DNA from 2 places in the Shinella sp. S4-D37 genome. Region 2 is predicted to be linked to the other one. Evidence: riboswitches for the same ligand, from Rfam matches in the RefSeq annotation. Region 2 holds a riboswitch; the other holds the start of a gene.
The links. Region 2 has a riboswitch for S-adenosylmethionine ahead of metA (homoserine O-succinyltransferase). Riboswitches for the same ligand answer to the same signal wherever they lie in the genome.
Positions count from the first base shown of each region.

Region 1 (3,834 bases), 780 kb from region 2:
CTACCAGCCGCAGCAGGTCTTCGACCGCTGCTCCTGCTCGCGCGAGAAGCTGAAGGGCGTCCTCGCCGGCCTCAGCGCCGAGGAGATCGCGCATACGGCCGACGAGACGGGCGAGATCGCGGTCACCTGCGAATTCTGCTCGACGACCTACCGCTTCGAGACGGCGGAAGTCCTGCCGCAGTAAAGGGCGTCCTCCCTCAGTTCAGCGTGCGCGCTTGCCCGGGCGTGTCCAGCGAGAAGGCCGGGATGGCGACGTCGAAGGCCTCGCCGTTCTCCGCCTCCATGCGGTAGCGGCCGAACATGATGCCCGAGGGCGTTTCGAGCGGGCAGCCGGAGGAATATTCGTAGGTATCGCCGGGGCGCAGAACGGGTTGCTCGCCGATGACGCCCGGGCCGTTCACCTCGTCGACCTGGCCGTTCTGGTCGGTGATGTGCCAGTAGCGCGTCATCAGGCGCACGGCGACATCGGAATGGTTCGCGATGACCACCCGGTATCCCCACACGTAGCGGCTGTCGTCGGGATCGGACTGATCGGCCAGATAATACGGCTCTACGGTCACTTCGATGTCGCGGGTCAGCGCACGATACATGGGCAAGCCTTGAACTGATTAGCTTCTGCTATTGTACACGAATGTGGTTTCGTCAAGGATAAGCAAAGAAAGCACCGGCCTGATCGGCCGGTGCTTCCGTATTTGTCCGTCGGTGGGGCGAAAGGGTCAGGACTTGACCCTGGAAAGCGCCCGCGCGAAATCCTCGATGAGGTCCTCGCCGTCCTCGATGCCGGCCGAAAGGCGCACCGTGCCGGCCGAAATCCCGAGCTCTGCGCGCGCCTCGTCCGTCAGGTTCTTGTGCGTCGTCGTCGCCGGATGGGTGATGAGGCTCTTGGCGTCGCCGAGATTGTTGGAGATCTTCACCACTTCCAGCGCGTCCTGCAGCGCGAAGGCCGCATCCTTGCCGCCCTTCAGCTCGAAGCAGACCAGCGTCGAGCCGCCCGTCATCTGCTTGGCGATGATGTCGGCCTGCGGATGGTCCTTGCGGCCCGGATAGATCACGCGGGCGACCTCCTTCCGCTCGGCGAGGAAGTCGCCGATGCGGCTCGCATTCTCCGTCTGCTGCCTGACGCGCAACGGAAGCGTCTCGATGCCCTTCAGCAGCGTCCAGGCGTTGAACGGCGACATGGCCGGCCCCGTGTGGCGGAAATAGTCGTGCAGGTTCTCGTCGATCCACTGCTTGTCCGAAAGCACCACGCCGCCGAGGCAGCGGCCCTGGCCGTCGATATGCTTGGTGGCCGAATAGACGACGACATGGGCGCCAAGCTCCAGCGGCTTCTGGAAGAGCGGGGTCGCAAAGACGTTGTCGACGACGACCTTGGCGCCGATCTGGTTGGCGAGCTTGGCAACGCCCGCGATGTCGATGACCTCCAGCGTCGGGTTGGTCGGGCTTTCGAGGAAGAACACCTTGGTGTTCTTCTGGATCGCCTTCTCCCAGTTGGAAAGGTCGCGGCCGTCGATCAGCGTGCATTCGATGCCGTACTTCGGCGCGAGCGTCTCGACCACCCAGCGGCAGGAGCCGAAGAGCGCGCGGGCGGCGACGATATGGTCGCCGGCCTTCAGCTGGCAGAGGATCGCGGCGGCGACGGCGGCCATGCCGGAAGCGGTGGCGCGTGCATCCTCGGCGCCTTCCAGCATGCACATGCGCTTTTCGAACATGTCGTTGGTCGGGCTGCCGTAGCGGGCGTAGATGAAGCCGTCCGTCTCGCCCTTGAAGCGGGCCTCGGCGGCGGCCGAGGTGTCGTAGACGAAGCCCTGCGTGAGGAAGATTGCTTCTGCGGTTTCGCCGTGCTGGGAGCGGGTCGTTCCGCCGTGGACGAGTTGGGTGGCCGGGCGCCAGGACTTGCTCATGTGATCGTCGCCTTCAAACAAAAAAACCGGCCGCAAAAGCAGGCCGGTTTTGAACCCGGCCTTTTTAGCTACTTGTTTTACGTGGCTGCAAGCCGGCCGGCCAAATCACCACGGGATAATCTGCTAATACTGTGCGACCGCGCTTGCGTCAATTGGCGGCATTTGGTTTTGTGCGGGCTTTCCGGGTATTGTTACGAAATGTGGGCACCGGTTTTCGGAAGAATCGATGCGAAAAGCGGACGGCCGGACCTCCGGCCCGATGCGCTGACGGGACGGTATGGCGATGGGTGGTTCTGCAACACGCAGCACGGGCATTCTGGCGGACAACGCCATTCGTGGCTTGTTCGATGCCGGCAGGCTGAAGAGCGAGGCCGCGCTCGACGACGACCAGGTCCAGCCGGCAAGCCTCGACCTGCGGCTCGGGGCGAAGGCCTTCCGCGTGCGGGCGAGTTTCCTTCCGGGGCCTGCCCATCTCGTCGCCGACAAGCTCGACCGCCTGCAACTGCACGTCATCGACCTCTCGCAGGGCGCGGTGCTGGAGACGGGCTGCGTCTACATCGTGCCGCTGATGGAAAGCCTCGACCTGCCGGCGGAACTGGCGGCGTCGGCCAATCCGAAAAGCTCCACCGGTCGCCTCGATATCTTCACCCGCGTCATCACCGACCGCGCGCAGGAATTCGACAAGATTCCGGCCGGCTATTGCGGCCCCCTCTATCTCGAAATCTCGCCGCGCACCTTCCCGATCGTCGTGCGCCGCGGCTCGCGCCTGTCGCAGATCCGTTTCCGCAGGGGCAATGCCCTGCTCGGCGAAAGCGAACTGCTCGCCCTCCACGGCACGGACACGCTCGTCGCCAGCGAGACGCCGAACGTCTCGGGCGGCGGCATCGCGCTTTCCATCGACCTCAAGGGCACCGGCCCGGACGGGCTCATCGGCTATCGCGGCAAGCACCACACCGCCGTCGTCGATGTCGACCGCAAGAACCAGCACGATATCTTCGATTTCTGGGAGCCGCTGTTCAGCCGGGGCCGCAACGAACTGATCCTCGATCCCGACGAGTTCTACATCCTCGTCTCGCGCGAGGCCGTGCACGTCCCGCCGCTCTATGCCGCCGAGATGACGCCCTTCGATCCGCTCGTCGGCGAGTTCCGCGTACACTATGCCGGCTTCTTCGATCCCGGCTTCGGCCACGCGCCCGCCGGCGGCTCCGGCAGCCGCGCCGTCCTCGAGGTGCGCAGCCACGAAGTGCCCTTCATCCTCGAGCACGCCCAGATCGTCGGCCGCCTCGTCTACGAGCACATGCTCGGCGCGCCCGAGGGCCTCTACGGCTCCGGCCTCGGCTCCAACTACCAGGCACAGGGACTGAAGCTGTCGAAGCATTTCCGCGCCGGCTAGGCCTTTCCGGTAAATCGCTGCGGCCTTTGCCGGAAAGGCTCCGGAGGTTCTAGAGGATGAAGTCGCCCTTGACGAAGACGAGGGCGTCGTCGAAGCGGATGGAGAAATCCGCCTTGCCGTCTCCGTTCAGGTCGCCGAAGACGAGAGTAGCGCCGCCCTTGGCTTCGAAGCGCAACTCGCCCGCCTTCTTGTGGAAGGCCTCGGTGCCGATGAAGGCGAAGGCCTGGTCGCCGCCGGATTTCGTGCTGGCGTCGATGGCCTTCAGGTCGATCCGGTCGCCGTCTTTCCGGGAGAAGTCGAGGATCGTGTCGCGCCCCGAGGCGGCGACGGTCGAATCCTCGATCGATTTGAAGACGAAGCTGTCGGCGCCGGTGCCGCCCTTGAGCCTGTCGGACCCACCGCCGCCCGCCAGCTTGTCCTTGCCCGCGCCGCCGTAGAGCCAGTCGCCGCCGGCCCGTCCGTCGATCCTGTCATTGCCGCCGAGCCCGTGGATCGTGTCGGAAAGCTTCGAACCGCGCAGGGCATCGGCCTTCTGCGAGG
Region 1 is NZ_JBFNXL010000005.1:3,293,394-3,297,227, reverse strand. Features, by position in the region: gene AB3G45_RS23665 (Hsp33 family molecular chaperone) at 1-184, shown strand, start outside; gene apaG (Co2+/Mg2+ efflux protein ApaG) at 198-590, opposite strand; gene AB3G45_RS23655 (O-succinylhomoserine sulfhydrylase) at 717-1,901, opposite strand; SAM riboswitch at 1,945-2,023, opposite strand; gene AB3G45_RS23650 (2'-deoxycytidine 5'-triphosphate deaminase) at 2,185-3,294, shown strand; gene AB3G45_RS23645 (MJ1477/TM1410 family putative glycoside hydrolase) at 3,344-3,834, opposite strand, start outside.
Region 1: another riboswitch for S-adenosylmethionine. It lies ahead of AB3G45_RS23655 (O-succinylhomoserine sulfhydrylase); the one in region 2 lies ahead of metA (homoserine O-succinyltransferase).

Region 2 (3,834 bases):
CCAGCAGGAGCGATGGAACAGGTAATGCGCAAGGCCCACGGGCTTGCCGTCGAGCGTGGCAAGGAGGCCGCGATACTCGCCCTCCGCCGCCCCGCCCGTCAGCCGGGCGAAGGTGGAGACGTAGGTCTCTTCCGGCAGAACCGTCTCGTAGAAGGCGAGATAGGCTTTCCACAGGCGCCGCCACTCGCCTTCATCATCTTCATGCAACGGGCGAATGACGACACGGCTCATGGGTCAGGCTCCTGTTCCGATCTTTTCCAGGTCATAGGACGTGGTCTGATAGATTTCGTTGATCCAGTTGCCGAAGAGCAGGTGCGCATGGCCACGCCAGCGGTTCTGCGGCGGCAGCGACGGATCGTTGTGCGGGAAATAGTTCTTCGGCAGCTTGATCGGCACGCCGGCCGAGACATCGCGGAAATATTCATCGGCAAGCGAGGTGGAATCGTATTCCACATGGTTGAAGATATAGAGGCGATTGCCGGCCTGCTCGCGCACGAGGCAGACGCCCGTCTCGTCGGAATCGAGCAGGATGTCGAGTTCCGGCACCGCCCGGATATCCTCGATGCGGATTTCCGTCCAGCGCGAGACCGGCACCTCGAAATTGTCGGAGAAGCCGTTGAGATAGACCGAGGACGGCTTGCGGTTGTGATGGCGGTAGACGCCGAAGGCCTTTTCCTCCAGCGTGTGCTTCGGCACGCCGTGGAAATGGTAGATCGCCGCCATGGCGCCCCAGCAGACATTCAGCGTCGAATGGACGTTCGTTTCGGTCCAGTCGAGAATCTGCTTCATCTCGTCCCAGTAGGTGACGTCCTCGTAGTCGAGCGTCTCGACGGGCGCGCCGGTGATGATGAAGCCGTCGAACTTGCGGTGCCGCACCTCCTCCCACGTATCGTAGAAGGCGAGCAGATGCTCTTCCGAGGTGTTCTTCGCCCGGTGGCCGCCGACGCGCACCAGCGACAGCTCGACCTGCAACGGCGAGGCGCCGACGAGGCGGGCCATCTGCACTTCCGTCTTGATCTTGTTCGGCATGAGGTTGAGCAGCCCGATCTGCAAGGGGCGGATATCCTGCCGGATCGCCACCGTCTCGGTCATCACCCGCACCCCCTCCTGAACGAGGGTTTCGAAGGCGGGAAGCGTATCGGGAATCTTGATGGGCATGTCACACTCGATCGAAAAACAAAACCGGCCGCAACAGTGTCGCAACCGGTCCACGGAAGGTTTTTCCTCGCGCGGCCCTTTAGCGACTTGTTTAACGTGGCTGCAAGCCGGCCGGCCAAATCACCACGAGCAATGTAGATAGCGCTCCTTGCGCCCCGAATCAATCCATGGCCGGAAACGGGCAAGGCCCGGATGCGGCGGCATCCGGGCCTTGCTTCTTCGGTAGAAGGCGGGCCGCTCAGTAGTAGTTGTAGTGGCGCTTCTTGTAGTAGACCTTGCCGCCCCAGTCGCCGCCCCAGCGGTGGCCGTAGTAGCCGCCGTAGTGACGCTTGACGCGGTAGTGCTTCTTGTAGCCGTGGTGGCCGTGGCCGTAACTCTTCCAGCCGTAGCTCTTGTGACCGTAGCCGTAGTAGCCGGCCTGCGACGGGGCGGCGAAGGAAACGGCGGCGACGACGGCGACGACGGCCGAAATGATGAACTTGCGCATGGGACTCTCCTGATCTCTTTCGGGTTACAGGATGAGCTCCTCTCATCCAGTGACCAGACTGTCCCACATCGCCGGGCGCGGCGCTGTTTCGGATGGAACAGGGCGCTCAGCCCTCCAGTTCCTCGCGCAGCATCTCCAGTTCCAGCCATTCCTCTTCCATCCTGGCAAGGGAGGCGCGCAGTTTCTCCATCTCCGCCGCCAGCCTGTTGAAGGTGGCGGGATCCCTGGTGAAAAGGGCGGGATCGGCCATCTTCGCCTCGCGGGCGGCGATCTCCTTTTCCACCTTCTCCATTTCCTTCGGCAGGTTCTCGAGGGCGAATTTCTGCTTGTAGGAGAGCTTCGACTTGCCCTTGCTTTCGGCGGCGGGCGGCGCCTCGGCAGCCTTCGCCTTTTCCGCCTTCTCCGCCTTGCGCTTCTCCTCGATCGCACCGCGGCGCTGCGCCATCATGTCGGAATAGCCGCCGGCATATTCGATCCAGCGCCCGTCGGGGCTTTCCGGGTCGGCCGGCGCGATGGTCGAGGTGACGGTGCGGTCGAGGAAGTCGCGGTCGTGGCTGACGAGCAGCACCGTGCCGGCAAAGCCTGCGACGATCTCCTGCAACAGGTCGAGCGTCTCGATGTCGAGATCGTTGGTCGGCTCGTCGAGGATGAGCAGGTTGGTCGGCCGCGACAGGATGCGCGCCAGCATCAGCCGGGCGCGCTCACCGCCGGAAAGGTTGCGGATCGGCGTGCGGGCCTGCTCGGGCTGGAACAGGAACTCCTTCATGTAGCCGGTGACGTGCCGCTGCTCGCCGTTGACGAGCAGCGTCTCGCCGCGTCCGTCGGTCAGGTAGTGGGCGAGCGTGTCGTCGAGGTTGAGGTCCTCGCGGCGCTGGTCGAGCGTGGCGATCTCCAGGTTCGTGCCGAGCTTGACGGTGCCGCTGTCGGGCTCCAACTGCCCGGTCAGCATCTTGAGCAGCGTCGTCTTGCCGGCGCCGTTCGGGCCGACGAGACCGATGCAGTCGCCGCGGTGGACGCGGATCGAGAACGGCGCGACGATGCTGCGCTCGCCATAGGCCTTGGTGATCTTCTCCGCCTCGATGACCAGCTTGCCCGATTCCTGCGCATCCGAGGCGCTGGCCTGCACGCTGCCCTGCGGCCCCTTGTGGCCGCGATAGCGGGCGCGCAGGTCGTGCAGCGCACCGAGACGGCGCATGTTGCGCTTGCGGCGGGCGGTGACGCCGTAGCGCAACCAGTGCTCCTCGCGCTCGATCGCCTTGCCGAGCTTGTGCTGCTCCAGCTCCTCGGCCTCCAGCACCTCGTCGCGCCAGGCTTCGAAATGGCCGAAGCCGCGGTTGAGCCGGCGGGACTGGCCGCGGTCGAGCCAGACGGTGGCGTTGGACACCTTTTCGAGGAAACGGCGGTCGTGCGAGATGACGACAAGGGCGGAGCGGGTCGATTGCAACTCGCCTTCGAGCCATTCGATGGTCGGAAGGTCGAGATGGTTGGTCGGCTCGTCGAGGAGGAGAATATCCGGCTCCGGCGCCATCACCCGGGCGAGCGCCGCCCGGCGCGCCTCGCCGCCCGAAAGCGACTGGGGATCCTCGCTGCCGGTGAGCCCGAGATGTTCGAGCAGATAGGTGACGCGGTAGGGATCGTCACTCGGCCCGAGGCCCGCCTCCGCATAGGCCGCGACCGTATCGTAGCCGTCGAAATCCGGCGCCTGATGCAGGTAGCGGATCGTCGCGGAAGGATGGCGGAAGACCTCGCCGGACTGCGCCTCGGCAAGGCCGGCGGCGATCTTCATCAGCGTCGACTTGCCCGAGCCATTGCGGCCGACGAGCGATATGCGGTCGCCCGGCTCCACCTGGAGGCTGGCGCCGGCAAGCAGCGGCGTGCCGCCGAAGCTCAAGGTGATGTCATCGAGTTTGAGAATGGGCGGTGCCAAGGGTCAGGCTCCTGAAAGGTCATAGGGCCGGGCGACGAGAATGGCGCGGCCGGCGGCGAGCGAAAGGCGGATCGGGCCTTCCGCCACATTGGAGATGGTGCGCGAGGAGCCGAAGGGCAGCGAGAAGTCCTTCAGCGGATAGCGCGCATTGTCGATGGTGAGGCCCGAAAGCGGCGCAAGGCCGAGGATGGAGAAGAGGCTGCCCTTCGGCAGGTCGATCTCGCGGCGGCCCGGCAGCAGCGGCCAGGCCTCCTCCTCGCCG
Region 2 is NZ_JBFNXL010000005.1:4,069,778-4,073,611, reverse strand. Features, by position in the region: gene AB3G45_RS27385 (N-acetyltransferase family protein) at 1-231, opposite strand, end outside; gene metA (homoserine O-succinyltransferase) at 235-1,158, opposite strand; SAM riboswitch at 1,218-1,295, opposite strand; gene AB3G45_RS27375 (hypothetical protein) at 1,397-1,645, opposite strand; gene AB3G45_RS27370 (ABC-F family ATP-binding cassette domain-containing protein) at 1,752-3,572, opposite strand; gene AB3G45_RS27365 (thiamine diphosphokinase) at 3,576-3,834, opposite strand, start outside.